2 regions of the Rhodothermus marinus genome follow, and region 1 is predicted to be linked to the other one. Evidence: predicted binding sites of a transcription regulator. Region 1 holds the regulator's gene; the other holds the start of a gene.

Region 1 (15,262 bases):
TGAAAGCTGGCCGAGAGCGTGTAGGCGTCGAAGTAGTCGGCGTTCAGGATAAGGCCGGGGTAGTCCAGATCGCGCTGGGCCTGGTAGCCGGCGGCTACGACGAACCGGACGTCGGGCCGTGGCAGGTAGCCGAGCTTCACCCGCACCTCGCGCGAGCGGAAGTCGGCCGGAACCGTCGAGCCGTCGCCGGCCCGGTAGTCGGCGCCCTGCCGCCAGGCCGTTTGCGCCAGCAGGCCGAAGGCGCCCTGTCGGTAGCCGAGCTGCAGCCCGTTTTCGAAGGCGTTCAGGTTCGTGTCGTAACCGGCGTGCAGGCGCCCCTGCATGCGTCCGGGCGCGAGCGTGCGGAGGCCGCGCGTCTCGACGCGGATGGCGCTCAGGTTACCGGCACCCCAGGTCAGCGCATAGGGCCCTTTGACCACCTCCATCGACTGGATGACCGTGGGGTCGAAGTGGCTCATGGGCGAGTCCATGCGGGCCGGGCCGGCCGGGAAGAGCCGCGAGCCGTCCAGATAGACGCCCACCTCGGTCTCCCTAAGGCCACGGACGACCGGGTCGAGCCCGAGCGGCCCGCGTCGCACGGCCGCCAGACCCGGAAGCGCCCGGAGCAGCTCGCCGGCATCCCGCGGATTAGCCTCGCGCACGGCAGCCTCCTGAAGCTGCGCCGTGGGCGAGAGGTCCGGCCGCAGGGCCGTCACCTGAATGCCTTCCAGCTCGAAACTGACGGGCCGAAGCAGGATCGGCACAAACACGGTATCGCCCGCCACCAGCTCGACCGGTCGCCGCGTCGTCTCGTATCCGACAAACCGCACCGAGACCGTGTAGCGGCCGGGCGACAGGTGCAGCGTGAACAGACCTGCCGCGTTGGTAACGGTGGCGTGGGCGGTGCTGTCGATCAGCACGTGCGCGCCGGGAAGCGGCGTGCGCGTCTCGGCGTCGAGCACCTGGCCGGTCAACACCGCCTGCGCCCGCGCCGACAGCGAAAGTCCGAAAATCAGAAGCAGCGTAAAGCGAACGTTGCGCATGGTTCATCCTCCAGCGGTTGGTGAAACGGAAGCCTGAAAGAGGGCGTCCCGAGGCCTGCTTCGGCAGCGGCCTCAGGCAAGGGGCTTCCGCCGCGGAGGATGGAAAATGTCGGTGACGGGTCGAAGTGGAGGCGGCGCGGTATCCGACAGCGCCGTCGGCGTCGCAAAGGCCGGTGGGATCATCACCGGCGCCGAGGGCAACGGACCGTACGGCATAGCCGATGGGCTGCTCGGCGTCGCGCTGTCATCGTGGCAGCGTTGCCAGAGGGGCGTGCCCTCGTGTCCATGACAGGTGCAGCGTTGACCCTGGTGCGGACAGGCCATGTGGTGGCAGACCGGGCCGTGCTCGTGGGCGTGCGGCGCCCGTAATGCCGCCCAGGGAAAGACCGGCATCAGGAGCGCCACGCTCAACAGGAGCGCCGGCAGACGGGATGTGGACGACCGCGCCCTCATGGCCGAACAAATTGATACAAAAAGGAGCAAAAAATCTGTTTTGAAGGCAAGCCCACTCCGCTAACTCCCGGTGAAAAGCCCGTGCAACTTCGGTCAACGGCACTTCCGAAGGAGTTGTCTCGTATCACATCCGCGATCATCGAACCTGACCATCGAGACCATGACCGAGCAGGCATTGTCCTACGTCGATACGCATTTTTCGCGCTTTGTCGAAGAATTGAAAGACCTGCTGCGCATTCCGTCGATCAGTACCGATCCGGACTACGCGCCCGAGGTGCGACGGGCGGCCGACTGGCTGGCCGAGCATTTCCAGAAGCTGGGCTTCCCGAAAGTAGAAGTCTTTGAGACCGAGGGCCATCCCATCGTCTATGCCGAGTACACGGTGGACGCGACGCGGCCGACCGTGCTCGTCTACGGTCACTACGACGTGCAGCCGCCCGATCCGCTGGAACTGTGGACCTCGCCGCCCTTCGAGCCGGAGATCCGGGACGGCAACCTCTACGCGCGGGGCGCCTGCGACGACAAAGGCCAGCTTTTCATGCATGTGAAGGCGGCCGAGGCCTACCTGAAGACGGCCGGCACGCTCCCCGTGAACCTGAAATTCCTGCTGGAAGGGGAGGAGGAGTCAGGTTCGGTGCACCTGGCACCTTTCATCGAAGCGCATCGCGAGCTGCTGGCGGCCGACGTCGTGGTCATTTCCGACACGGCCATGTTCGCGCCGGGGGTGCCCTCAATCACCTACGGGCTACGCGGGCTGGCCTACGTGGAGGTGGAACTGACCGGTCCGGCCCGCGACCTGCACTCGGGCGTCTATGGCGGGGCCGTCGAAAATCCGATCAACGTGCTGGCGCGGCTGATCGCCGGGCTCCACGACGAAGACCACCGGATCACGATCCCGGGCTTTTACGACGACGTGCGGCCCCTGACCGAGGAGGAACGGCGTACGTTTCGGGAGCTGCCCTTCGACGAAAAGGCCTGGATGGAGGAAATCGGCGTGTCGGCCGTCCGCACCGAGAAGGGGTACACGATCCTGGAGGCGATCACGGCACGGCCGACGCTGGACGTGAACGGCATCTGGGGCGGCTACCAGGGTAAGGGTGCCAAAACCGTGCTGCCTGCAAAGGCCGGGGCCAAGATCTCCATGCGGCTGGTACCCGATCAGGACCCGGACGACATCGTCGAGAAAACCCGCCGCTACTTCGAACAGAAGACGCCGCCCACCTGCAAGCTACGCTTTACGTCGCTGCACGGCGGCCATCCCGTGCTGGTCGATACGCGCCATCCGGCCATGCAGGCGGCCGCCGAGGCCATGGCCCGCGTGTTCGGACGCCGGCCCTACTTCACCCGCGAGGGCGGCTCCATCCCCGTCGTGGCCGACTTCAAACGGCTGCTGGGGCTCGACAGCGTGCTCATGGGCTTCGGGTTGAATTCGGACGCGATCCATTCGCCCGACGAGCACTTCGGGCTGGACCGCTTCCGACAGGGCATCGAAAGCATCGTGCATTTTCTGGAACGGTACGGTCAGCGGCCAACGTGAAGCGCGTTCGAACAGGGAAACAAAAAATTTCGAGCGCCGGTTTGGACGTTCAGCCTGAAACGATTTGAACGGGAGCTGCTTCGTTGCATGCGATTAATGGTAAGGCACGAGCTCAGATGATTTTCGTCGCGCTGGGTGATACCGAGGCGATCGGGGCCAACTGCTATTTTGTGAAGCTGGACGGGACGGGACTTGTGCTCGACGTGGGGGTCGATCCGAACGAGGAAGGACCCGAGAGCCTGCCGCGCTTCGAGCTGATCCACCGCAACCCGGACTGGTACATCGATCACGCCATCGTCACGCACGCGCATCACGACCACATCGGGGCGTTGCCGGTCCTGCTGCGTGAGTTTCCGCACGTGCTGGTGCACATGACGCGCGTCACGCGCCAGCTTGCCGATCTGCTGCTGCCCGCCTCGGCCCGCCTGCAACGTCGCCGCCTGCAGGAAGGCCGCTCGAGCTACGGTCCGCTTTTCGACGAAAAGCAACTGGAGGGCTACAGCTACCTCTACCTGACGCACGAGCCGGGACAGGACTTCAGTGTGACGGGCCTGCGAGGGCGCTCGCCCGTGCGCGCTCGCTTCTACCATGCCGGCCATGTGCTGGGCGCGGCCGGCGTGTTGCTGACGCACGAAGAAGACGGCCGCCGCCAGCGCATCTTCTACACGAGCGACACGAACATGCGGGCACAGGCCATCATCCCGGGGGGCGACTACCCGGAGGAGCCGGTCGATGTGCTCATTCTGGAATCGACGGCCGGAGCCGATCCCGAGGCCGAACGCACCACGCGCCGCCTGGAGGAAGAACGCTTCGGCGAGGCGGTGCGGCGTGTGCTGGATCGGGGCGGCAGCGTACTGGTGCCGGCCTTTGCGCTCGGGCGTGCCCAGGAAGTGCTGGCCGTGATCGACCGACTCAAGCGGGAAAAGGTATTGCCCGCCGACGTGCCCGTCTATACGGCCGGGACCATGCGGGCCATTGCCGACCTGTATGATCGGACGCGCTTCGTCACACCCCGGCTCGATCCGTCGTTCGAGGTGTTCCGCGTCGAGCAGCGGCGGCTGCCCCGGCGCCTGGAGGCCGTGCGGCAGGCGCTGGCCGAGCCGGCCATCTACGTGCTCAGCAGCGGGATGATGTTCGAACGGTCGCTCTCGAACCGAATGGCGCAACTGCTGGTGGAAGACGAGCGGCACGCGATCTTTCTGGTAGGATTCGCCCGGGAAGACTCGCCGGCCGGGCGACTGCTGGCCGCCGCCGAAGCCGGCGCCGAAGAGATCGTGCTCGACGAGCAACGCGGTCCGCAACCGCTTCGCTGCGAGGTGGCACGCTTCCGCTTCAGCGGCCACAGCCATCGCCGCGACCTGCTGCGGCTGGTCGAGCGCCTGCAGCCCCGCCATGTGATCCTGGTGCACGGCGACGAAGACGCGCGTGAATGGATGGCCGACAACATTCAGTTTTTCTACCCGGACGTAAACGTATGGCTGCCCCGTTCCGGCGAACCGCTGGAGCTATGAGGTAGCCGGTTCGTTGCACTCAGGAAGTTCCGCCTATGGAAACGCTGGTTCGCCCCACCCGCCCCATCCTCTCGACCGAACGCCTGGAAGAATTTGCCGCCCGGCTGCGTCCACGTCTTCGCGGATCGCTCTGCATGGATCCGATGACGCGGGCGCTTTACGCGACCGACGCCAGCATCTATCGGATGGAGCCGGTCGGTGTGCTGCTGCCCGCGCATGCCGACGACGTGCAGGCCGCGCTGGAGCTGGCGCAGGAATTCGGCATTCCGGTGCTGCCGCGCGGCGGCGGTTCGTCGCTGGCCGGCCAGGCCGTCAACGAAGCGCTGGTGATCGACTTCACGCCACGCCTGCACCGCATTCTGGAAATCAATGCGGAAGAACGGTGGGTTCGGGTGGAGCCGGGGTGCCCGCTGGAGCAGCTCAACAAGGCGCTGCAGCCCTATGGCCTGATGGTGGGGCCTGATCCTGCCAGCGGGGGGCGTGCCACCCTGGGCGGCATGCTCGCCAACAATTCGACCGGTGCCCACTCCATTCTGTACGGCAACATGATCCGGCACGTGCACGCGGTCGAGGCACTGCTGGCCGACGGGACGCCCGTGCACTTCGAGCCACTTTCGGCCGACGCCTGGGCCGAGCGCACGCGCCGCGACGGACCCGAAGGCCGGCTCTATCGCGAGCTGGACGCCCTGCTTCGCGAAAAAGGCGACGTCATCGCCCGCGACACGCCGCGCCACTGGCGCCGCAACAGCGGCTACCGACTCGAATACCTGCTGGACCCGGCCGAGCGTAACCTGGCGCAACTGCTCTGCGGAAGCGAGGGCACGCTGGCCGTCGTGACCGAACTGACCGTGAAACTGGTGCCGCGTCCGAAGCGGACGGCGCTGGGCGTGGTCCACTTCCACACGCGCGACGAGGCGCTGCGTGCCGTAACGACCATCCTGGAGACCGAGCCGTCGGCCGTCGAGCTGTTCGACGGCGTGGCCATCGAAGCCACGCGCCACGCGCCGGGCTATGCGCCGCTGCTGGCCACGTTCATTCAGGGAGATCCGGGCGCCGTGCTCATCACCGAATACTTCGGCGAGAGCGAGGCGGAGCTGGTGCATCGCCTGGACGTGCTGGAAGCGACGCTCCGGCGGGCCGGCCAGGGCTATGCCGTGGTGCGGGCCCTTCAGCCCGAGCACATCCGGAACGTCTGGAATGTCCGCAGCGAAGGGGTGGGGCTGGTGATGGGGGTCAAAGGCGACCACAAGCCGATCCCGATCATCGAAGACGCCGCCGTGCCCGTCGAACACCTGGCTGACTACGTGGCCGACCTGGAACGGCTGCTTCAGGAGACGAACACCCGCGCTGTCTTCTACGCGCACGCTTCGGCGGGCTGCCTGCACATCCGCCCCTTCATCAACACGAAGGACGCCCGCGAGGTGGAAAAAATGCGCGACATCGCCGTCGGCTCCATGGAGCTGGTCAAAAAGTACGGCGGTGTGCTTTCGTCCGAGCACGGCGACGGCATCGCGCGGGGCGCGCTCAACGAGGCGTTTCTGGGACCGGAACTCTGCGACGTCTATCGACGGCTCAAGCAGATCTTCGACCCGGACGGTCTGCTCAATCCGGGCCGGGTGATCGACACGCCCCCGCTGACGGAAAACCTGCGCATGGGGCCCACCTATCACACCATCGAACTGATCGAGGAACTGGACTGGTCGGAAGAAGGGGGCTTTGCGCGGGCCGTCGAGCAGTGCAACGGCAACGGCGCCTGCCGTAAGCTGGAAAGCGGCGTCATGTGCCCGAGCTACATGGTCACGCGCGACGAGCGGCACACGACGCGCGGACGGGCCAATGCGCTGCGTTCGGTGATGTCCGGGGCGCTTCCCGTCGAAGAACTGACGGGCGAGGCGCTCTACGAAGTGATGGACCTGTGCGTGCAGTGCAAGGGCTGCAAGACCGAGTGCCCGTCGAACGTGGATATGGCCCGGATCAAGGCGGAGTGGCTGGCCAAGTACTGGGAGGCGAACGGCGTGCCGCTGCGCGTGCGGCTGTTCGCCCACCAGCCCCGGCTGGCCCGGTGGATCGGAGGCGGCTGGAAGGCCCAGCTGGCCAACTTCGGCCTGCGCAACCCGCTCGTGCGCTGGGTGATGGACCGAGCGCTGGGCATCAGCGCCCGGCGGCGTCTGCCGGCTTTTGCCGTCGAGCCGTTCACGCACTGGTTCCGCAGGCAACAGCGCACGCTCGAGGGGCCGACCGTCGTGCTCTTTGCCGACACGTTCAACAACTACCATCATCCCGAAGTCGCCCGGGCGGCCACCGAGTTCTTCTGGAAGCTGGGCCTTCAGGTGGTGGTGCCCGATGAACGGGCCTGCTGCGGCCGGCCGCTCATCTCCAAGGGATTGCTCAGCGAGGCGCAGCAGCAGGTGCTCGACGCCGTCGAACGCCTGCATCCCTACGTCGAGCAGGGCTGGCCGATTGTCGGGCTCGAGCCGAGCTGCATTCTGACGTTTCGTGACGAGCTGCTCGCCCTGCTGCCGGGCGATCCGCGGGCCCGCGCGCTGGCGCGCAGCGTGTTCACCTTCGAGGAGTACGTGGCCCGGCTGGCCGACGAAGGTCGGCTCGACGGGGTGCGCTGGACCGAGACGCCGCGGCGGGTACTGCTGCATGGCCACTGCCACCAGAAGGCGCTGGTCGGGACCCAGGCGGCCGCGCGGGTGCTGTCGCTGCCGGGCTACACGGTCGAAGTGCTCGATACGAGCTGCTGCGGCATGGCCGGCGCTTTCGGGTACGAAAAGGAACACGTGGACATTTCGCTGAAGATGGCCGAGCGGCGGCTGGCGCCAGCCGTGCGGGCGGCCGACGACGGCACGCTCATTGCAGCACCGGGCACTTCGTGCCGCGCGCAGATTCAGGATACGACGGGGCGGCGGGCGCTGCACCCGGCGGAAATCCTGCTCGAGGCGCTGGCCTGAACGCACCGCGTTCGACCCGGAGAAATTTTTCGGCAAGATTTTCTTCGGAAGCGCTTTCGAATTCAACAACTTCCTCCTATATTTTCACTGCACCTACCAAACGAGCCAGAGACAGCCATGCAACTGACCGAAGCACCTGTAGAAGAACGGACCTATTCCTTCTGGGAACAGGTCAACCGCATGTTCGATCGGGCAGCCGCCTACACGAAGCATCCCAAAGGGCTGCTCGATCAGATCAAGGCCTGCAACAGCGTCTACCGGATGGAATTCCCCGTCAAGCGGGACGACGGCTCGATCGAAGTGATTCGCGCCTATCGGGCCGAGCACAGCCACCACAAGCTACCCACGAAAGGAGGCATCCGGTACGCGCCGAACGTCACTGAAGACGAGGTGATGGCGCTGGCCGCCCTGATGACCTACAAGTGTGCCATCGTGGACGTGCCGTTTGGCGGGGCCAAAGGCGGCGTCAAAATCGACCGGCGCCAGTATAGCGAGGCCGAACTGGAGCGGATCACCCGCCGCTACACCTACGAACTGCTCAAAAAGAACTTCATCGGTCCCGGCGTGGATGTGCCCGCGCCGGACTACGGGACCGGCCCCCGCGAGATGGCCTGGATTCTGGATACGTACAATTCGTTCTCTTCCAATCCGCTCGAAGCGCTGGCCTGTGTGACCGGCAAGCCGGTCGGTCAGGGCGGTGTGCGCGGTCGCAAGGAGGCCACCGGTCGCGGCGTGTTCTTCGGCGTGCGGGAGGCCTGCAGCGTGGAAGAGGACATGAAAGCGCTGGGGCTCCAGACGGGCCTGGGCGGCAAAACGGTGGTCGTGCAGGGACTGGGTAACGTGGGCTACCACGCGGCCAAATTCCTGCAGGAAGGCGGGGCCGTGCTGGTGGGCCTGGCCGAAATCGAAGGGGCCATCTACAACCCGGACGGCCTCGACCTGGAAGCCGTCATGGAGCACCGGCGGCGCACCGGCTCGATTCTGAACTTCCCGGGCGCGAAAAACCTGGAGCGTTCTCAGGATGCGCTGGAGCTTCCCTGCGACATCCTTGTGCCGGCCGCGCTGGAAAATCAGATTACGGTGGAAAACGCTCCGCACATCCAGGCCAGGATCATCGCCGAGGCGGCCAACGGACCGGTAACCATCGAGGCCGAGGAGATTCTGCTGAAAAAAGGCGTGCTGATCATTCCGGACGTGTACCTCAATGCCGGGGGCGTGACGGTTTCTTACTTCGAATGGCTACGCAACCTGTACCACGTGCGGTTTGGCCGTCTCAGCAAGCGCTTCGAGGAACGCACCTTCAGTCGCATCCTGGAGGTCATCGAAGACCTGACCGGTAAGAAAGTGCCGGTTGAGCTCGTGCAGGAGGTGGCGCACGGAGCCGACGAGGAAGATCTGGTCAACTCCGGTCTGGAGGAGACCATGATCAATGCCTACCAGGAGATTCTGGCTATCCGGCGCGAGCACGGCGTAGACCTTCGCACGGCTGCCTTCATCGACGCGATCAACAAGGTGGCCCAGTCGTATCTGGAGCTGGGCATTTTCCCGTGATAGGCGATCGGCGAAAAGAAAGCGGGGCGACCGGACAGCCGGTCGCCCCGCTTTTTGTTGCGAAGCAGGTTAGCGAACCGACACCTCGGGCCACATGCGGGCCAGCGGCGTACCGTGCAGCAGCCGGAGCCGGTCCAGCGTGGGCCGGTAGGCCTCCAGCATCCGGGCGGCCGGCGAAGCGGTCAGATTACGCCAGGTCTGCACGGCTTTTGCCTCCAGCTGCTCGGCCAGCCGCTCGGCAAACGTCCGGGGACGCGGCAGCACGCGAATCCGATAGGTGCCCGGCGCCAGGCCGGCTTTTTCGGCGGCAATGGCAATGGCCCGGTCCAGGCCGCCCAGCACGTCCACCAGACCGATCCGGTGGGCCGCCTCGCCGCTCCAGACACGTCCCCCGCCGATGGCATCGACCGAATCGACTGGAAGCCCGCGGGCCTGCGATACCTTTTGCAGAAACGTGCGATAGGTCGCCAGGATGGTCTGCTGCAGGCGTTCCACCTCGTAGGGCTCCGGGGGCACCAGTCCCGAGAACATGTCGGCGTACGGGCTGGTGCGCAGCAGGTCGTAGGTGATCCCGATCTTGTTTTCGAACAGGCCGCCCGCATTGAACAGAATGCCGATCACCCCGATCGAACCCGTGATGGTCAGCGGATCGGCCACGATCGTATCGGCGGCCGTGCTGATCCAGTAGCCGCCGGAGGCGGCCACATCGCCCATCGAGACGATGACGGGCTTTTCTTCGGCCGTGCGCCGGATGGCCTGCCACATGGCTTCCGAGGCGGCCGCCGAGCCGCCCGGCGAGTTGATGCGCAGCACTACGGCCTTCACGCGTTCATTCTGGCGCGCCTCCTCCATTGCGGCGATCAGCGTTTCGCTCCCGAGCATGCGGCCGCCCAGGAAGGGGACCGGCACCGGCTCCTGCTGACTTTTGCCGGGCACGATCGTCCCCACGGCATAGACCACGGCGATTTCGCCTTCGTTACCGGTGGGCAGGCCGGCCTCGCGGTCAGGCACGCGCGCGTACTGGCGAAGCGAGACGCGGCGTAGCTTTTCGTCCGGCCCATAGCCCAGGTGCGTCTTCAGCATGCGCTCGATCTGGCCGGCGTCGCGGAGCCCGTCGAGCAACCCGGCCTGCACGGCCTCCTCGGCGGAAAGCAGCAGCTGCTCGGTCGCCAGCCGGTTCACGTCCTCCACCGAAAGCCCGCGGGCCTCGGCCACCGTCTCCAGGAAGCGCCGGTTGTAGGCGTCGAGCAGCGCCTGCAATTGCAGGCGGTTTTCTTCGGAGAGATGTTCACGCACGAACGGTTCCCCGGCACTCTTGAAGGCACCGGCCCGCACCACCCGGGCTTCGACCTCCAGCTTGTCGAGCAGGCGCTTGTAGAATTCGGCCGTCAGATAGAAGCCGTTGAATTCGAAGAACGACTCCGGTCCGGCAAACACGCTGTCGGCCGCGCTGGCCAGGAAATAGGTGGCCTCATCCATGCCGAAGTCCTCGCACGAGGCGATAAGCAGCTTGCCGCTGGACCTGAACTCGACGAGCGCCGCGCGGACTTCTTCCAGCGAGGCCCAGGAGAGTTGCGGGTTCTGCAGACGAAGCCAGACGGCTTCGATGCGCCGGTCGGCCGCTGCTTTCTTCAGGGCGTGTGTCAGGTCGTGCAGGCCGTAGGGGGGCTCCTCCAGTAGCAGGCGGCTGAGCGGATCGGGCGAGACGACTTCCGGAATGGGACCGCTCAGGCGCACGACCAGCACCGAGCCCGAGCGAATGGACGGCGGCTGTTCGACGGCCGTCGCCAGCCCCATCAGAAACAGAAACAGAAAGAGAAAAATCAGCCCGATGGCGATCAGCGTGCCGAGAATGCTGGCCAGCAGCGAGGAAAGAAACCGCATGGCAGACTTCAAGCCGTTGGTAGAAAAATATTGTCTGAAAGATACGATGCCGGTTGCTACGAAAGGGCGGCGGGTAAAGTTACGGGATTGGTGGAAGTGTCTGAAGCCGAAAACCACATGGGAAACCGCCTTTGTGGCAAGGCGGTTGGAATTACGGCCATTTACGTCGGATAGCGGTCAACTTCCGTGGAAAACAACATGCGAGGATCGGTGCGGCTTGGACAGGTGCGGCGGCGGAAGCCACCTTATCGGGTGGTGCGGAAGGATAATCCGGCCGCGCCGCTGAACGAGCGGGAGCGGCAGATTCTCCGGCTGGTGGTCGAGAGCTTTATCGACACGGCCGGTCCGGTGGGCTCGCACTTTCTGGCCCGGCGGTATCCGATCGGCCTGAGCCCGGCCTCCATTCGCAACACGATGAGCGATCTGGAGGAGATGGGCTACCTGGACCATCCCTACACGTCGGCCGGTCGGGTGCCCACGGACCTGGGCTACCGGACCTTCGTCGATGCGTTGATGGACGTACCCGAGCTGGCTCCGGACGAACGCCGGTTGCTTCAGCAGAAGGTGCGGGAGATCGGCAACGATCCGGAGGAGCTGTGGCGGGAGAGCACGCGCCTGCTCGGCCAGCTTTCCCGGCTGCTGGGCGTGGTGCTGACGCCCCGGCTCTCGACCGGCGTGCTGGAGCGGCTCGAAGTGGTGCCGCTTTCGTCCACCCGGGCCATGTTTGTGCTCAGCGTGCGGGGCGGCCTGGTGCGTACGATCCTCGTGGAACTGACTTCGGAGCTGAGCCGGCGTGATCTGGAGCTGGTGGTGGCCCTCCTGAATGAACGCCTGGCCGGCCTCACGCTGGCCGCGATCCGACAGAGTTGCCATCAGCGTCTGCGTGATCTGGAAGATCGGACCGGGCTGGTACAGCTGGTACTGGACGAAGCGCCTACGCTTTTCAGCGAACCCAGTGAAGGACGCGTACGCTTCGGCGGCACCCAGTACATTATGGGCCAGCCGGAATTTCAGCGGCCGGAAGAGCTCCGCAACCTCTTTCTGCTGCTGGAAGACGAGGAGGAACTGGTACGGCTGCTGGAGGGAACCGACACTTCCGATGACGTTGAAGTAGGCCGCGCCCAGGTGTCGATCGGACGTGAAAATCAGGACGAAAAGGTGGAAAGATTCTCGATCGTCACGGCACGCTATCGCCTGGGCGATGCTGTGGGAACCATCGGAGTGATCGGGCCTACCCGTATGGACTACCGGCGCGTGCTGGCGCTGGTGCAGGAGATGGCCCGGCTCCTCAGCCGTCCGATCGATGAAACCGTGAACTGAATCCGTGGGGAGCGAAACGAAGCGACGACGACCATGGCGGAGGAAATGAAAACCACACCGAACGCGGAACAGGTAAACGAAACGGAAAACGTGCCGACGCCCGAAGCGGAAGCTACCGCTTCGGAGACGCCGGCCGAGGAGGAAAACGATCTGGTAGCCCGTATTGAACAACTGGAGGCCGAACTGGCGCAGGTGCAGGACAAGTTCCTGCGCACGGCGGCCGAATTGCAGAACTATCGCCGGCGCGTCGAGCAGGAAAAGCGGCAACTGCTGGAAATGGGCAAAGCGCTGGCGATTCGCCCGCTGCTGGAGGTACTGGACGATCTGGAGCGCTCGCTGGAGGCGGCGCGCCAGGCCGAGGCGCAGGATCCGGGCGCTGCCTATCACAAGCTGCGTGAAGGCGTCGAACTGGTCCATCAGAAATTTCTCACCGAGCTGGCCCGCCTGGGGGTGGAGCCCATCGAAGCGGTGGGTCAGCCCTTCGATCCTGCGCTGCACGAAGCCATGATGCAGCAGCCGGCACCGGAGGGCGTGACGCCCGGTACGGTCTTGCAGGAAGTGCAGAAAGGCTACCGGATGGGCGAACGCGTGCTCCGGCACAGCCGGGTTGTTGTGGCGGCTCCGCCCGACGGAAACAGCCAGGCCTGAACGGAAGGCCCTGATCTATGCGTGACTACTACGAGGTGCTCGGGGTGGACCGCAACGCCACCCAGGAAGAAATCAAGCGAGCTTATCGCAAACTGGCGCTCCAGTACCACCCCGACCGCAATCCCGGCGACAAAGAGGCGGAGGCGCGCTTTAAAGAGATCGCCGAAGCCTACGAGGTCCTTTCGGATCCCGAGAAACGGCGGCGCTACGACCGCTACGGCCATGCCGGTGTGCGAGGCAACGGCATGCCGGAAGGTGGACCTTTTGAGGACCTGAACGACATCTTCAGCGCCTTCCACGACATTTTCGGCGCCTCGGGCTCCGTTTTCGAGGAGGTGTTCGGCGGGGGGCGTCGCCGCACCCGCCGGGAAGCGCACGGCCGCGCCGGCGGCGACGTCCACGTCAAGGTGCAGCTAACGCTGGAGGAGATCGCCGAGGGCACGGAAAAAGAAGTTACCGTCCGCAAATACGTGCCCTGCGCCACCTGCGACGGCACCGGTGCCGAAGGCGGGACGGCCGGCTATACGACCTGCCCCACCTGTCGAGGAGCAGGCGAGCTGCGGCAGGTGTCGCGCTCCATTTTCGGCCAGTTCATCAACATCCAGACGTGCCCGCACTGCGGCGGGGCCGGACGCATTCTGCGCAACCGGTGTCCGGACTGCGGCGGGAGCGGCCGCCGCATGAGCGAGGAGACGATCCGGGTGACGATCCCGCCCGGCGCGCTCGAAGGCCACTACCTGACCATCCGGGGAGCCGGTCATGCAGGCGTCAAAGGCGGACCGCCCGGTGACCTGATTGTCGAGATCGAAGAGCTCCCGCATGAACACTTCGTGCGGGAAGGGCTGGACATCTACTACGACCTGGTCATCTCCTTCCCGGACGCCGCGCTGGGCACGGAGGTCGAAGTGCCCACCCTGCGGGGCCGGGCCCGGCTGCAGATCGATCCGGGCATTCAGTCCGGAAAAATTCTGCGCATGCGCGGCCGCGGCCTTCCGGAGTTGAACGGGCCGGGGCGGGGCGACCAGTTCGTCCGCGTTCATGTGTGGACGCCCACGGAGCTGACCGACGAAGAACGGCAGATTCTGGAACGCCTCCGGCACTCGCCATCCTTCCGGCCTCGCCTTGAAGAAGGGCGCCGCTCCTTCTTCAGTCGCTTCAAGGATGCCTTCCGTTGATGCCTCACGTGACCGCACCAGCTCTCGGAGAAGCCCTGCGACAGGTGATGCGGCGGGTGCCGTCGCCCGTGACCGTGGTCACGGCGGCCGCTCGCGGTGAAATGCGGGGCATTACGATCGGCTCGTTTACCAGCGTTTCGCTGAATCCGCCACTCATTTCGTTCAATGTGGCGCGGCAGGCACGTATGCACCCCCTGTTGCTTGAAGCCCGTCATTTTGCCGTGCACATTCTGGGGACCGAGCAGGTGGCGCTCGGCCAGCGCTTTGCCGAGCCCGGTCTGAGCGGTGCGGAGCAGTTCGAAGGGCTGGCTTACCGGTTGCACCCCGAGGGCACTCCGGTGCTGGAAGGCGTGCTGGCCGTGCTGCATTGCCGCCCGTACCGTACGCTGGAGGCCGGCGACCACACGATTTTTGTCGGTGAGGTTATCGAAATTGAGACGCTTACCGATGGCCCCCCGCTGCTTTACTACAACCGGGCCTACCGGGCCGTCGGCAAGGAGCTGGCCTCTGGGGAAGCACTCAACAGCGCCGCGCCGAACAGCGCGAAGTCGTAGCGCACCGGATCGTCCGGACAGAAGCGGCGACAGACGGCCGTCAGCTCCTGCACCGCTTTCCAGTCGTTGGTTTTACGCCGGAGCAGTCCCCAGGCCCGCGCCTGGCGTCCGACGTGCACGTCCAACGGCAGCACCAGTTGTGCCGGACGTACCGCGCGCCACAGCCCCAGATCGACCGGCCCGGGCCGCACCATCCAGCGAAAGTAAAGCGCCAGCCGTTTGCAGGCGCTACCCGTGGAAGGGCAGGGCAGGTGCTTGCGCAGGCGGGGGGGAGTGCCCGGCAGCCCGCAGAGCGCCCGGCTCAACGCCTCGATGGCCGGACCGATGTCGGGTGCGTCGGCCGGCAGGTGCGCGGCCACGAAGTGTTCGATCGTGTCGTAGCGGGTCAGCAGGGCCTGCAGGTTGCGCGTCAGCCACAGGGCATCTTCCGGCTGAAAGGTGCGATGTCGAAACGTGCGCAGCCGCTCCGCATCGCGCTCGGGGTCGAAAAAACGCACGAAGCGGTAGGGCCGGTAGTCCATGCGCGCGCACAGTTCTTCCAGCTTTTGCAGGATGATCGACCGACGCCCCCAGGCCAGCAACGCGGCGTACAGCCCGATCACCTCCTGATCGCGCGCGTCGTCAAAGGCGTGCGGAATGGCGATCGGATC
Region 2 (15,262 bases), 230 kb from region 1:
CGGAGCCCGAGACGAAGCGGGAAGCGCGGGCGTCCGCGGACGAGGAGTTTCACAGCCTGGAGCAGACGCGCACGCTGGAAAGTCGGAAGCCCGAATTTCGCAGCCTGGAGGCGCCTCCGCTGGAGACTTCGTTCAGCAGCGTGCCGGAACCCGACGAAAGTCCCCTGTCGGACGCCGAGCCCGCCCGGGGTCAGGAACGGGCGCGTTTCTGGCTCGGACGCCTGCGGCAGCGCGAGGGCGTCCGCGAGGCCATCGTGCTGGCCGAACTGCTGGGACCGCCCCGGGCGCGGCGTCCCTGGCGGCCCCGGATCGGCTCAGATCACCTCGGATGAAGCCGACGCGTCTTCTTCGCTCGGGCCTTTCTTGAACGTGGCGGCCCCGATGACGCCGCCGATCAGTCCGATCAGGCCGCCGATTACCGCGCCGATCAGCAGACCGAGCGGGCCGGTTAACATGCGGACGACACGCACGGTCATTTCCGCCTGTTCGGGCGGCATCTGGCTCAACTGGCCGCTGGCCTCCATGGCGGCGATCGGGTCGGGCAGCACGCCGATGCGGATCAGCAGAATGCTCAGCACGCCACTGGTCAGGGCGGCCACAATGCCAGCCAGGAGGCCCATCACGGCACCCTGGCCACCGGGAAGCGTCACCCGGTAGGTGTTCGTGTAATGCCAGACGGCCAGCATCCCGGCTCCGATGTACAGCAGGCAGGCCAGGCAGCCGCCAACGACCGGAATCTGGGCAATCAGCACGTTGGCGATGCCTACGACCGCACCGCCCAGCAGGATGGAAGGGAGCTTCTCTTGCATAAGCCGTTATCTGTTTGGTTGATGAACAGTTGCACAAAAGATCAGGCCGGACAGGGTTGGGTTTTCCGGGGCGCATAGCGCAGCGTTGCTGCGAGGAGCAGTCCGGCTCCCAGCCCGAACCAGAGGCCGGTGAGCGTGCGACTGAGTGGCGTGTTGTGCCAGAGGTGCACCAGCTGCAGGCTCCAGTCCAGCGCCGGAGGCAAGAGCGCCCCGCTCAGTATCAGGGGCGCCCGCCGGTAAATCCACCATGCTCCGGCGCCAAGCAGTGGAAGTAGCAGCGATCCCAGAAAAAGGCCGGTATAGATCCCGTAGCAGCGCTGGCAGACGGCCAGCTGAACCCCGTCGATCCAGAACGAACGGTCGGGCAGTTGGTGACACACCGGCGCAAAGGCCGCCATGAGCAACGTCCGCACTGAGGGCGGCACGAACGGCGGCAGCGAGACCAGCAGCAGAAGCAGACCGGTGACGCCGGCCGCCAGCAGGGGAACGCGGGACGATTGTAACGCCATGGTTATAAAATTGAAGGATAAACCCTGTGTCCTTTAAAGCTACACATTCTGGCCGTTCTATGCCAGTTTGTTTTGAGATTTCTTCACGGACGGCAGGAACTCGCCCGAAAAACGATCGGTTGAAGGCTTAGCACTCTCGAAATGAGAGTGCTAACAAATCTTGATCAATCCTTAAAAAATCTGATCGGGGTTGCTTCATCCACCAACCGTAAAAAACCATGGAGGTGCGCGATATGGCGAAGGTTAAAATTAAGCCGCTGAGCGATCGGGTGGTGATCAAGCCGGAGCCGCCGGAGGAGAAGACCGAAAGCGGTCTGTACATTCCGGACACGGCCAAGGAGAAACCGCAGCGGGGTACGGTGATCGCCGTCGGTCCCGGGCGTGTGGAGAACGGGACCAAGATCGAGATGAGCGTGAAGGAGGGCGACAAGGTGCTTTACGGCAAGTATGCCGGCACCGAGATCACGATCGACGGCGAGGAGTACCTCATCATGCGGGAGACCGACATCCTGGGCATCATCGAAGAGGAGAAGTAAGCGCTGCGAGTCGTTCGTGGCGCTTTTTTCGTGACCCGTGGTCCGGAAACCGGTGAGCTGAAAACAAACCTGGAGGGAAAACTATGGCTGCGAAGCAGATTACGTTCAATTCGGATGCGCGCATGGCGCTGAAGCGGGGCGTCGACAAGCTGGCCGATGCTGTAAAGGTGACGCTGGGGCCGAAGGGCCGCAACGTGATCATCGAGAAGAAGTTTGGCGCCCCGACCGTCACGAAGGACGGCGTGACGGTGGCCAAGGAAATCGAGCTGGAGGACAAGCTGGAGAACGTCGGTGCCCAGATGGTCAAGGAGGTCGCCTCGAAGACGAGCGATGTGGCGGGTGACGGTACGACGACGGCGACCGTCCTGGCTCAGGCCATCCTGACGGCCGGTCTGAAGAGCGTCACGGCCGGTGCGAACCCGATGGACCTGAAGCGGGGCATCGACAAGGCCGTGGAGGTGGTCGTGGCCGAGCTGCGCAAGATGAGCCAGGAGGTGCAGGACAAGAACCGCATTGCGCAGGTGGCCACGATCTCGGCCAACGGCGACAAGGCCATCGGGCAGCTCATCGCCGACGCGTTCGAGAAGGTCGGCAAGGACGGCGTCATCACGGTCGAGGAGGCCAAGGGCACCGAGACGACGCTCGAGGTCGTCGAGGGTATGCAGTTCGACCGGGGGTACCTCTCGCCCTACTTCGTGACGAACCCCGACACGATGGAGGCCGTCCTGGAGGACGCCTACATCCTGATTCATGACAAGAAGATCTCGGCGATGAAGGACCTGCTGCCGATTCTGGAGAAGGTGGTCCAGACCGGCCGGCCGCTCCTGATCATCGCCGAGGATGTGGAGGGCGAGGCGCTGGCGACCCTGGTCGTCAACAAGCTGCGCGGCGTGCTGAAGGTGGCGGCCGTCAAGGCGCCGGGCTTCGGCGATCGCCGCAAGGCCATGCTGGAAGACATCGCCATCCTGACCGGCGGTACGGTTATCTCTGAGGAGAAGGGTTACCGGCTGGAGAACGCCACGCTGGACTACCTGGGCCAGGCCGAGCGGATCATCGTCGACAAGGACAACACGACGATCGTCGGCGGCAAGGGCGATCCGGCTCAGATCAAGGCCCGCGCCAACCAGATCCGGCAGCAGATCGAGGAGACCACCAGCGACTACGACCGCGAGAAGCTGCAGGAGCGGTTGGCGAAGCTGGCCGGTGGCGTGGCGGTGCTGAAGATCGGTGCGGCCACCGAGCCCGAAATGAAGGAGAAGAAGGCCCGCGTCGAGGACGCGCTGCACGCGACGCGTGCCGCCGTCGAAGAGGGCATCGTGCCGGGTGGTGGTGTGGCCTACATCCGGGCCATTGCGGCGCTCGACAAGGTCGAGGTGGAAAACGAGGACCAGAAGATCGGCGTGCAGATCGTCCAGCGGGCGCTGGAAGAGCCGCTCCGGCAGATTGCTGCGAACGCGGGCTGGGAAGGCTCGATCGTCGTCCAGCGCGTCAAGGAAGGTCAGGGCGACTTCGGCTTCAACGCCCAGACCGAAGAGTTCGGTAACCTGCTGGAGCAGGGCGTGATCGACCCGACGAAGGTCGCGCGCACGGCGCTGGAGAACGCCGCCTCGGTGGCCGGCCTGCTGCTGACCACGGAGGCCGTCGTGGCCGAAAAGCCGGAGAAGGAAAAGGCTGCGGCGCCGAGCCCCGGCGACATGGACTTCTAAGCGCGCCCTGACACACCCCCGCAACCCCGAAGCGGGGCTGCCACACCGGCAGCCCCGCTTTTTTGTTGCCGATGATGTCCCACAAAATACTGGAGCGAACCAACTACGCGCGCCTGTGGTCAGGCACGAAGCGAAGGGCTTTTCTGCGTAGCGCCACTCTGGATGGCGCCGCCGTGCACAGAAGTTATCCAAAAAAAATAGTTTCAAAGAAGTTCGCGATTTCGACCTGTAACCCTTTATAGCGTTTCGGTGAGGTTTATAGTTTGAAGCACGACCAACGCGCTCGTAGTCAGGCACGGAGCGAAGCGAAGTGCCGTTTCAGGTAACGCCACTTCGGCTGGCGCCTTCGTGGCTTACTACAAACGCGTGCATCTGACATGCAACGCAAAGCACTGGCTTAGCAGATCTCCCCCTCGTTTTTCGGATAAGTTCTAGTCAGGCACGGAGCGCAGCGAAGTGCCGTCGCGTGCTACCGGCGCTTGTGTGTGCAGTGCGTTCACGAGCGCACCGGAGCCGACAGGCGGCGGCTTTCCAGGCGAATCGCCTCGGCACCGAAGAGGCGCAGCGTCTGCTGCATCAGCGTATCGTTGAGCTCGACCAGGCAGCGCCGGCTCAGCAGCCGCTGGCGGCCGCCCGGCAGCTCGGGGCTGAGCAGGTCGAAGTACAGTTTGCAGCGACCCGTGTGCTCGCGGCAGAGCGCGTGGAAGCGGTCGAGTTGTTCGGGCCGCACCTGTTCCAGATCGAGCTGCACCACCAGCGCCTCGACCAGTTCGTCGCGCACCTTCCACATGGGCCACAGTTCGTCCACCAGGATCTTGACGCTTCCGCCACGCACTTCCACCTGGCCTTCGACCAGCACGACGGCGTCCACTTCCAGGTAGGGCATGACGCGCTCCAGCACCGAGGAGAAGATGACCAGCTCGCCCTGACCGGTGAAGTCTTCGATCGAGGCAAAGGCGAGCGGCCGGCCGTTGCGCCCGATCCGCCGCTGCACCTCGGTGATGATGCCGCAGATGCGGTGGCGCGGGCGTGCGGGACGGTACGCATGGCCGTTCGCCGTTCCGTTTGCGTGTCCGTTGGCCGAGCCGTTGCGGGGCACGTCCGCCTCCTCCAGCGTGCGCGACAGCTCGGCCAGCGTGGTGGTGGCAAAGGCATTGACCTCGGCGCGATAGGCTTCGAGCGGGTGCCCCGTCACGTAAAAGCCGATCAGCTCGCGTTCTTCCTTCAGGCAGCGGGCGCGCGACCAGGGCGGCACCACCGGCAGGTTGGGCGGCGGCAGGGCCGTGCGCGTGCCGCTTTCGCCAAAGAGCGAGGCCTGTCCGGCCATCCGGTCGGCCTGTACTTTCTGGGCATACTGCACGGCCAGGTCGATCGCCTCGACGAGCTGGGCCCGGTGCCCTTCCAGTTCGTCGAGCGCACCGGCGCGCGCCAGCGACTCGAGCACCTTTTTGTTGACGACGCGCAGGTCCAGGTGGCGCACCAGATCGAAGATGGTCTGAAACGGGCCGTGCTTTTCGCGGACTTTGAGAATGGCCTCGATGGCGCCCAGCCCCACGCCCTTGATGGCACCCAGACCGAAGCGAATGCGACCGTCTTCGACGGTGAAGTGCGCCTGGCTCCGGTTGATCGAGGGCGGCAACAGCTCCAGCCCCATGCGGCGGGCTTCGTCGAGCACCACGGCCAGCTTTTTCGTGTCGCCCATTTCGCTGGTCATCGCCGCCGCCATGAACTCGGCCGGGTAGTTGGCCTTCAGATAGGCCGTCTGATAGGCCACGATGGAGTAGGCCGCCGAGTGCGACTTGTTGAACCCGTACCCGGCAAACTTCTCCATCATGTCGAAAATTTCGTCGGCTTTTTCGGTAGAAATGCCGTGCAGACGCGCCGCCCCTTCGCGGAAGATTTCACGCTGGCGTTTCATTTCTTCAGCCCGCTTCTTTCCCATAGCCCGGCGTAGCAGGTCGGCCTGGCCGAGGGTGTAGCCGGCGATGACGCGGGCCATTTCCATAACCTGTTCCTGGTAGACCGGAATGCCGTAGGTGTTTTTCAGGACGGGTTCGAGCAGGGGATGGGGGTACTCGACGGGTTCGAGGCCGTGCTTGCGGGCGATGTAGTTGGGGATCAGATCCATGGGGCCCGGCCGGTAGAGCGCGTTCATCGCGATCAGGTCGTCGATCGACGTGGGCTTGAGCTTGCGCATCCATTCGCGCATGCCCTCGGATTCAAACTGGAAGATGGCGACCGTCTCGCCGCGCTGGAACAGCTCGAACGTCTTCGGATCGTCGAGCGGGATCTGATCCAGGTCGATCTCAACGCCGTGGTTTTCTTTGATGAGCTGGAGCGCGTCGTTCAGGATGGTGAGCGTCTTCAGCCCGAGGAAATCCATTTTGAGGAGCCCGAACTCCTCGATCCACTTGCCGTCGTACTGGGTGGTGACCGTGTCGTTGTCTTTGCCTTTGGCGACGGCCACGGGCACGTAGTCGCTCACGCGGCCGGGCGCGATGATGACGCCGGCCGCATGCACGCCGGTGTGGCGCACCGAGCCTTCGAGCACCTCGGCATAGTGGAGCAGTTTGCGGATCTGGGGATCGTTGCTTTCCTTGAGGGCGCGGAGTTCGGGCACCTCTTCGTAGGCCTGGGCCAGCGTGACCTTGGGCCCGTCGGGGATGAGCTTGGCGATGCGGTCGGCTTCGGCCAGCGGGATCCCCAGCACGCGGGCCACGTCGCGAATGGCCATCTTGGCGCCCATCGTGCCGAAGGTGATGATCTGGCAGACGTTCTCCCGGCCGTACTTCTGCACGACGTAGTCGATGACCTTGCCGCGGCCGCGGTCGTCGAAGTCGATGTCGATGTCGGGCATCGAGACGCGCTCGGGGTTCAGGAAGCGCTCGAAGAGCAGGTCGTACTTGAGCGGGTCGATGTTCGTGATGCCCAGGCAGTAGGCCACGGCGCTACCGGCCGCCGAACCGCGTCCGGGACCGACGCGCACGCCGAGCCGACGGGCGGCCGTGGTGAAGTCCTGCACGATCAGGAAGTAGCCGGCAAAGCCCATCTTCTTGATAATGGCCAATTCGTGCTCCAGCCGCTCGACCACGTCGTGCGGGAGCGGATCGCCGTAGCGACGGCGGGCCCCCTCGAAGACCAGATCCCGCAGGTAGGCATCCATGTCGCCGTTGTACTCGGGCGGGATCGGGTAATGCGGCATGAGCAGCTTGCCGGTGGGAAGCTGGAAGCGGCATTTGTCGGCCACCTCGCCGGTGTTGGCCATCATCTCGTCGACCAGGCGCGGCTCGATGTCGGACAGCAGCGCCTGGCGCATCTCGGCCGGACTTTTCAGGTAGAACTGGTCGTTGTCGAAGCGCAGCCGGCTCGGATCCGACATGTCCTTGCCCGTCTGCAGGCAGAGCAGCACGTCGTGCGGTTCGAAGTCGGTGCGATCGACGTAGTGCACGTCGTTCGTCGCGATCACCTTGACGCCGTATTCCTGCGCCCACCGGAGCAGAATGGCATTGACTTTCTTCTGCTCGGGCAGCCCGTGATCCTGAATCTCGATGTAATAGTCCTCGCCGAACAGCTCCAGATACCACTCGAAAAGTTTGCGGGCGGCCTCTTCGCCTTTGTGCAGGATCGTCTGCGGAATCTCGCCCTGCAGGCAGCAGGTGGTGGCGATCAGCCCTTCGTGGTATTGCGTCAGCAGCTCGTGGTCGATACGGGGCTTGTAATAGTAACCCTCCAGGTAGGAGAGCGAGGAGAGCTTGATCAGGTTGCGGTAGCCGGTTTCGTTTTTGGCGAGCAGCACCTGATGGTAGCGGGTGCGCTCGTTGCGGTCGTGGCGACTGGCGGGCGTCAGGTAAAACTCACAGCCGATGATCGGCTGGATGCCGATCTTTTCGGCGGTGCGATAGAACTCCGGCACGCCGAACAGATTGCCGTGGTCGGTGATGGCGACGGCTTCGATCTCGTATTCGGCAGCCCGTTCCAGCAGTGTCTGAATGCGGGCGGCGCCGTCAAGGAGCGAATACTGGGTGTGGCAGTGCAGATGGCTGAAGCGATGCATAGGGGCTTGCGTGAACGGGTTGGCGGACCACCGGCTGCTGTAAGGAACGAAGTGGCTCGCTCGGATTCAAGAGCCGGAAGGCGAATCTTTGAGGCAAATGGAGACGTTGAGGAGGAAGCCGAATCAGGTAATGATCATGCGCATCGGTATTCTGTACCTGGACGATCGTCATCTGGAAGATCTACTGCTGGTGCAGCGGCTGGCGCGGGTGCTGAAGCAGCTTCCCGCACCGATGGTGCTGGTGCACGGCAGCGGCGGACGGGCCGAGCAGCTGCTGGAGGCCGAGGGCTACATGCCTGAACGCCGGGAGGGGGTGCTGGTGGTCCGGAGTGCGCACGAACGCGGGCTGGTCGAACGCGGCATCCGGGAAACGAATCAGCGGCTGGTGGCCGGCCTGAACGAACTCTTGATTCCGGCCGTGGGCATTCAGGGAAGCGATCGCGGCCTGCTCCGGCGCACGGCCTCCGGCGCGTTGCAGGTGGGACGTACGGCGTGGCTGGCGCAGCTGCTCCGGCAGGGCGTCTGGCCCGTCGTGTCCACGCTGGTGGCCACGGAAACCGAGCAGATCGTCGAGGCAGCGGCGGCCGAGGTGCTGGGCGCGCTGGCCGGAGGCTGCATGTCGGAGGTCGTAATCGCACTGCTGCGCAATGAACTCGAAGAACCTATAGGTAAAGTGCTTAAAAATAAGCGCATTGATTTCTGGATCGGACAACTGGAGGAACTTCCGGAAGCGGTGAAACGGGGAGTTTTTCAGGGAAACAACGCGCTTTCTTCTTGACACAGTACGAGCCGTGTGTTAAGTTGGGACACAAATAACACCGCACTCATGCACGCATGGGTGCTCGTTCCCTGAAACCAAAACCGAAGGAGGTCCCCTATGAGCCGCTTCGATCAACTCCGCGATCTTGTCCTGGGCCTGGAGCAGGATTTCAAAAAGTTCTACGAAAAGGGCAACAAGGCCGCCGGCACGCGCATCCGTAAGGCGATGCAGGAACTGAAAAAGCTGGCGCAGGAGATCCGCGTAGAAGTTCAGGAGAAAAAGAAGGCCATGTAACGGATGCGCCTTTCCTTTTGTACTGTTGCTTCGTAAAAAGGCTATGCTTCGAGCATAGCCTTTTTTGTTGGATACAGGTGCAGGAGGTGTTCAGATATGTTTCTTAAAAACAGGTGGATAATTTTTCTTGTCGTCGGGCTGATCTCAGGGAATGCACTGGCTCAGGAGGCCGATACGGCGCAGGTTGTCTGGAAGAAAAGCCTGAGCACGCGCCTTTCGGCCACGCAGGCGGCTTTCAGCAACTGGGCCGAGGGTGGTCTGAACGCGCTGGCGCTCTCGGGCGCCGTCAACGGTACGTTCGAGCGGATTTCGCCGTCGTGGCGGCAGCTCTACGACGTGCGGTTGACGCTGGGCGTGGTCAAACAGGACACGCTGGAGCTGCGCAAGGCCGAAGACCTGATCCGGCTGGCCGCCTCGCTCCAGTACCGGGGCGACGGCTTTTTCAGCCTGTTCAACCCAACGATGTCGGCCGATCTGCGCACGCAGTTCGCTCCGGGCTACAATTACACCAAGAATCCGTTCGGCGACGGGCGGAAGCCTCCGGTCAAGGTGTCGGATCTGCTCTCGCCGGCCATTCTCAACCAGGCGCTGGGTCTCACCTATCAGCCGGACGGCTGGTTTCGGCAGCGGCTGGGCGTGGGCGCCAAGGAAACGATCGTGCTGATCGAGCGCCTGCGCACGCTCTATGGCCTGGAGCCGGACCAGGCCGTGCGCTTCGAGGTGGGCGTCGAGTCGCGCACGGAGCTGGACCGGGAGCTGTTCGAAAACGTGCGGCTGAAGTCGCGCCTGGGGCTTTTTGCGGCCTTCAACAAGCCGGACCTGCCCGACATGCTCTGGGAAAATCTGCTGGAGATGCAGGTCAATAGCTGGCTGGGCACCAGCCTGGAAGTGGTGGCGCTCTACGATCGCGACGTGAGCAGCGAAGTCCAGCTCAAGGAGGTGTTCTCGCTGGGAATCACGATCAAGTTGCTCTGAGCGGACATCCATGTAAATGCCGCGCGGGCAAGCGCAGGGGATTGCAGGCTGCGGCCTGGTCTATGCCGGGTTGGGCGTAGCGCTCTGGCCACTGCCTGTGCTGGGGCTGCTGCACGTGGAGTCGGCCGCGCTGGTGGCGCTGGTGGCCTTTTTCGTGGCGGGCTGGTGGGCATGGGGGCATTTCAGGCGGGGTGGTCGTCTGGCGGACGTGTTGCACCGGCAGCTCCTTTTGCTCCTGATTCCCTGGGTCCTGCTTTCGCTGACGGTGCTCTGGCGGCCCAACTGCGATTACCTTCGCGGCCTGGTGTTTTTCCTGCTGTTTCCGCCCGCAAGTGTCGTGCTGGCCGTGGCGCTGGCCGAGGCGCTGCACGGTGCGGGCGTGCAGCACGGCCGCCGCTGGCTGGTCGGGATCGGGCTGGGTCTGTGCACGTTGCCGGTCGCCTACGATCTGCTACTTCATCCGCAGCTCTACACGTACAACCACGTCTTCGGGGGCGTGCTCGGGCCGCTCTACGACGAAGATCCGGCGCTGCGTCCGGGGCTGTTGAGTTTCCGGGCGCTGACGTTGCTCTGGGCCCTGTGGCTGGCGCTGGTGGCCCGTTTTCACCGGACGCCCCGGTTGCTCCGGCCCGGATGGTGGCCGGCGCTGGGGGGCGTCACGTCGTTGCTGGGCGCCTTTTACCTGCTGGCCGTGCCGCTGGGGTTCAACACGTCCACGGCCGCGTTGAAGCGCGCGCTGCCCGGTCGCGCCGTGCAGGGGGCGGTAACGCTGCACTACGATCCTCGGTGGCTGACGCCGGAGGAAGCGGAGCTGCGGGCGCTTCGGGCCGCCTACGACTACGAGCGGCTGGCCCGGCGTCTGGGCATTGCGGCGCCCGAGCCCGTACAGGTGTTCGTCTTTGGCGATCCGGAGCAGCGCGCTCGATTGACCGGGGCGCGTTACACGAGCGTGGCGTTGGTCTGGCTGGAAAGGCCGCAGGTGCATCTGCTGCTGGATCGCTTCGATCGGAGCATTACGCACGAGCTGGCGCATGTGCTCGTGCGCGGCTGGGGGATTCCCCGGCTGGGCATTTCGCCACGGATCGGCCTGGTCGAGGGGCTGGCGGTGGCCGTAGAGCCGCCGGACGGACGGCCGACGCCGCACGAGCAGGCGGCCGTGGCCGCCACGCTGGCCCGGGATCGCAACGCATCGCTTACCGAGCAGGTGGCGGCACTGCTCAGCCCCTGGAGGTTCTGGACGAGCCGCAGTGCCGTGGCCTACACGCTGACCGGCTCGTTCGTGCGCTATCTGCTCGATCGCTACGGGCCGGAACCGCTGCGTCAGGTGTACGGAGGGTGGTCGTTTCGGGCGGCTTACGGCCGCACGCGCGACAGCCTGCTGGCCGACTGGGAACGGTTCCTTTTCCGCATACCCTATGTGGACCGCAGCGCCTACGCGTTCATGAAGCGGCGCTTTGGTGTGCTGTCGCTGTTCGAGCGACGCTGCCCGCACTACGTGCCGGCGCACGCGCGCCTGTACGAGGCGGCCCGTTGGGCGCTCGTGCGGGGCGACACGCTCCGGGCCGAGGCGTTGCTGACACAGGCGCTTCGCCAGAAGCCCGACTTTCTTCCGGCGCTGGAGCGCTGGGCGCATCTGCAGTTGCTCCGGGGCCGTGCCGATACGGTCCGGGTGCGGCTGGCCGGAGCCGACACGACGCAGGCGCTGCGCCTTCGGCTGCACCGGGCCGACGCGCTGGCGCTTACCGGGGCGGTCGATTCGGCGCGGGCGTCGTATCGAACGCTCTACCGCGCCTGGCCGTCGTACGATCTGAGCGGACGCGGTGCCCTTGCGCTGCGCTACGCGGTGACGGCCCGGCCGGATTCGCTCCGGCACCTGCTGCGCCGGCTCGAAAATCCCCGGGAGCGCTGCAACATCGGCCTGCTGAACGTATCTTGGGCGCAGGCGCTACCGCCGGGCTGGGACGCGACGCTCCGCCGGGCGGTGCAGTGGTGGCGGCTGGGGTGCGTGGATGATTCTCTGAACGCGATCGCAGACGGTCGGGCGCTGGTCGCTTCTTTACGGCAGGCCGGCGCTTTCAATGCGGCCGCCTGCGTGCAGGAGACGATCGCATGGCTTACATGGCTGCGCAACGCATATCCGGAGCACCGCTCGGTCTGCTGTGCCTACTGTGCCTGGTGATGGCCTGCGCGGGCGCTCGCGAAAGTGGCCGGCAACCATCGCGTGCCGCACAACGTCCGGCGCCGATGGTCTCGACGGTGGGGCCTGAGCTGCAATCCGACGCCGAGGCGGTGGGGCAGGTCCAGCTCTACCGGGGCGACGACGAGCGGCAATGGCCGATCCTGCTGCTGGGCGGTCGCGACGTGCTGACGCTCCGGTTCGATCTGCTGAGCGAACGAGGACGGCCGCTTTCGATCTACTTCTACCATGCCGATCACGCGTGGCGGCGCGACCTGATGCCCATCGAGTATCTCGACGCATTTGCGCGGGACGACCTGACCGACTATGCGCCGTCGGAGCACACGGCCATTCCCTACCAGCATTACGTCTATCGCTTCCCCAACCAGAACATCCGCTTTCGTCTGAGCGGCAACTACATCCTGCGCGTCACCGAGCAGGGACAGGAAGAGGCCGTGCTGTTCGAACGTCCCTTTTTTGTGGTGGAGGGACGCACGCGGGTGGAGGTCAGTCCGGCAAATTTCCCGGGCACGCAGGCTTTCCCGTCGGTGCAGTTGCTGGCCCGCTTCCGACCGCCGGACGAGCTGGCCGGGGCCGTGTTCGACTACGTGGTCTGCTTTGCCCGCAACGGCGCTTTCGAAGCGATGCGCTGCAGTCGCCGGGCGTTGCTGGACGAGCAGCCAGTGCTGAGCTTTCTGCTGGAGGAGCCGTTTCCGCCGGAGCCGGCCGACTACCTGCTGGACCTGAGCGCGCTTCGGTCGGGCGGGCAGATCGAACGGGTGGATCGTGCGGCCGTGCCGCCGGAGGTCTGGCTGGCGCCCGACTACGTGCGCTTTGGCGGGAGCGACACCGATCCGCTGCTGGCGGGCCAGTCGGTGATCGACGCGGTCGTGCGCGATGCACCGGGCGATCCGCACCGGACGGCCGAGTACGTGCGCGTGCATTTCCGGCTGGAGCCGGAGCGCCCCTGGCGGCAGCCGCTGTGGCTGGTGGGGAGCTTTTCCGGATGGCTCCGGCGCCCTTCCTACCGGATGCGCTGGAATCCGGAGCAGCGGCGCTACGAAGGAGAAGCGCTCGTCAAGCAGGGCTGGCACGCCTATCGATACGTGCTGGACGGCGTGCAGCCGGTGCGGGCCAATGCCGGGGCCCTTCCGCGGTCCGAGAACATCTATACGGCGTTCGTCTACTACCGCGATGCGAGTCGGGGAAGTGATCGGCTGCTGGGCATCGGGAATCAAACCGGACAATGAGGCGTTCACCGGTCCGTTTTTACCGATCCGCCCACCCGTTGCTGCCTGCCTGAAATGCCGCCGGTATTGCTGGGGATCGGCCTGTACGTGCTGGCGCAGCTGCTGATCGGCGCCTGGGTTTCCCGTCGCGTGCGTACGGAGGCCGACTATCTGGTGGCCGGTCGTAGCCTGGGCTACGGCCTGACCACGTTCACCGTGTTTGCCACCTGGTTCGGGGCCGAGACCTGCATCGGTTCGGCCGGATCGATCTATGCCGAAGGGTTGGCCGGTGGCACAGCCGATCCATTCGGCTACGGCCTGTGTCTGCTGCTGATGGGGTTGTTGTTCGCCGTGCCGCTCTGGCGACGGGGGTTGACCACGCTGGCCGATCTGTTCCGGCAGCGCTACAGCCCGACGGTCGAGCGCATGGCCGTGCTGCTGATGGTCCCTTCCGGGCTGCTCTGGGCGGCCGCGCAGATCCGGGCCTTCGGGCAGGTGCTGGCAGCTTCGTCGGGCTGGGAAGTGGACCTGACGATCACGCTGGCGGCCGCCGTCGTGGTGGTCTATACGATCTCGGGCGGTCTGCTGGCCGATGCCTGGACCGATCTGATCCAGGGCATTGCGCTGATCATCGGGCTGATTGTGGTCGGGATAGCCGTCTGGCAGCAAGAAGGGGTGACGCTGGCGGCCGTACCCGTGGAGCGTATCAATCCCTTTCACGGCTACGCCTCCTGGCTGGATGCCGTGGAGGCCTGGGCCATTCCGGTAGTGGGCTCGGTGCTTTCGGCCGAGCTGGTGGCCCGTATCCTGGGGGCGCGTTCGGCCGAGGTGGCCCGCCGTTCGTCGCTGGTGGCTTCCGGACTCTATCTGCTCGTCGGCCTGATTCCGGTCACGCTGGGGCTGCTGGGGCCGCAGCTCATGCCGGGCCTGGAGCATCCGGAGCAACTCCTGCCGCTGCTGGCCGCCCGCTATCTGCACGGCGTGCTGTTCGTGGCGTTTGCCGGCGCGCTGGTTTCGGCCATTCTCTCGACGGTCGACAGCGCGTTGCTGGTGGCCTCGTCGCTGGTCTCGCACAACCTGATCGTGCCGCTGTTTCCCGGATTGACGGAGCGCCAGAAGGTCTGGATCGCCCGGGGCGGCGTGGCCTTTTTCGGGATCGTGGCCTACGTGGGAGCGCTGTATGCCGAGGGTGTCTATGCGCTGGTGGAGGAGGCGTCGGCTTTCGGGAGTGCCGGGCTGTTCGTGGTGATCCTGTTCGGGCTGTTTTCGCAGCGGGGCGGGCCGCGCACGGCGCTGGCCACGCTGGGCATGGGTATGCTTTCCTGGGTGCTGGGCGCCTATCTGCTGGACTGGCCGCACCCGTACCTGAACTCGCTGGCCGCTGCGCTGGGGACGTACCTGATCGGTATGTTGCTGGAGCGCACGCCGGCACCGCCCCGGCCGGTGGCGGCTACCTGATCAGAGGTCGTAGCGGCCCAGCTCTTCGCCCAGTTCGGTGGCGGCGAAGTGCCGGCGGGCCGGCTCGAGATCCGCGTCGGTGATCCCGGGCGGCAGGTGGACCAGCAGCAGGCGTCGGGCTCCGGCCCGGGCCGCCTGACGGGCGGCGTCTTCGGGAGAAGTGTGGCCCGGACCTTCGCCGGTGGCTTCGTGGACCAGGATGTCGGCGTTGCGGCCCAGTTCGACGACGGCGTCGGTCGGCTCCGTGTCGCAGGAGTAGGCGATCACGCGGCCCGTGGGCAAATGCTCGAAGCGCAACCCCACCGTGGGAACCGGATGCACGACCGGCCAGGCGCGCACGCGCCAGCGATCGTTTTCGAGCACAAGCGCGCCGGGTTCGTAGGGCACCTCATGCCAGTCGCGTTCGGGCAGGCCCTGCCAGATCGAGGTGTTGTACGTGGCGAAGCAGCGTCGGGCCTGGTCGATGGCCGGATGGATGCCGTAGATCGGGATGGGCTCGCGGCGGCCCAGCAGCCAGATGCGTTCCATGAAGAGCGGAAAGCCGCTGGTATGGTCCGGATGCTCGTGGGTCAGAATCAACGCGGTCAGTTTTACCGGATCCAGTCCGGCGGCCAGCAGGCGCTGGACGATGTCGCCGCCGCAGTCGATCACGATCAGCGAGGCTTCGTCGGCTACGGCCAGCATGGTCGTGGTGCGGTGCGGATCGCTCACGGCCGCGCCGGTTCCCAGCAGGTAGAGCGAAGGCATGGCGTCTCC

The links. Region 1 encodes HrcA, which represses chaperone genes, less so after heat shock. Its sites were predicted from a motif close to TNTTAGCACTCNCNNNNNGNGAGTGCTAANA; they were not measured.
Region 2: a site for HrcA is predicted at 1,444-1,474, ahead of groES (co-chaperone GroES). Genes of this name have one in related genera too.

Annotation. Positions count from the first base shown of each region.
Region 1 is NZ_AP019797.1:2,655,494-2,670,755, reverse strand. Features, by position in the region: gene GYH26_RS11560 (TonB-dependent receptor) at 1-1,022, opposite strand, end outside; gene GYH26_RS11555 (dipeptidase) at 1,636-3,012, shown strand; gene GYH26_RS11550 (MBL fold metallo-hydrolase) at 3,129-4,523, shown strand; gene GYH26_RS11545 (FAD-binding and (Fe-S)-binding domain-containing protein) at 4,559-7,480, shown strand; gene GYH26_RS11540 (Glu/Leu/Phe/Val family dehydrogenase) at 7,598-9,031, shown strand; gene sppA (signal peptide peptidase SppA) at 9,101-10,915, opposite strand; gene hrcA (heat-inducible transcriptional repressor HrcA) at 11,126-12,235, shown strand; gene GYH26_RS11525 (nucleotide exchange factor GrpE) at 12,269-12,883, shown strand; gene dnaJ (molecular chaperone DnaJ) at 12,901-14,058, shown strand; gene GYH26_RS11515 (flavin reductase family protein) at 14,058-14,612, shown strand; gene GYH26_RS11510 (TIGR02757 family protein) at 14,537-15,262, opposite strand, start outside.
Region 2 is NZ_AP019797.1:2,423,212-2,438,473, reverse strand. Features, by position in the region: gene GYH26_RS10520 (hypothetical protein) at 1-332, shown strand, start outside; gene GYH26_RS10515 (hypothetical protein) at 315-809, opposite strand; gene GYH26_RS10510 (DUF2085 domain-containing protein) at 851-1,318, opposite strand; gene groES (co-chaperone GroES) at 1,537-1,854, shown strand; gene groL (chaperonin GroEL) at 1,938-3,560, shown strand; gene dnaE (DNA polymerase III subunit alpha) at 4,057-7,614, opposite strand; gene GYH26_RS10490 (hypothetical protein) at 7,751-8,392, shown strand; gene GYH26_RS10485 (histone H1) at 8,492-8,668, shown strand; gene GYH26_RS10480 (DUF3078 domain-containing protein) at 8,765-9,643, shown strand; gene GYH26_RS10475 (tetratricopeptide repeat protein) at 9,660-11,822, shown strand; gene GYH26_RS10470 (type IX secretion system plug protein domain-containing protein) at 11,888-13,069, shown strand; gene GYH26_RS10465 (sodium:solute symporter family protein) at 13,124-14,506, shown strand; gene GYH26_RS10460 (MBL fold metallo-hydrolase) at 14,507-15,253, opposite strand.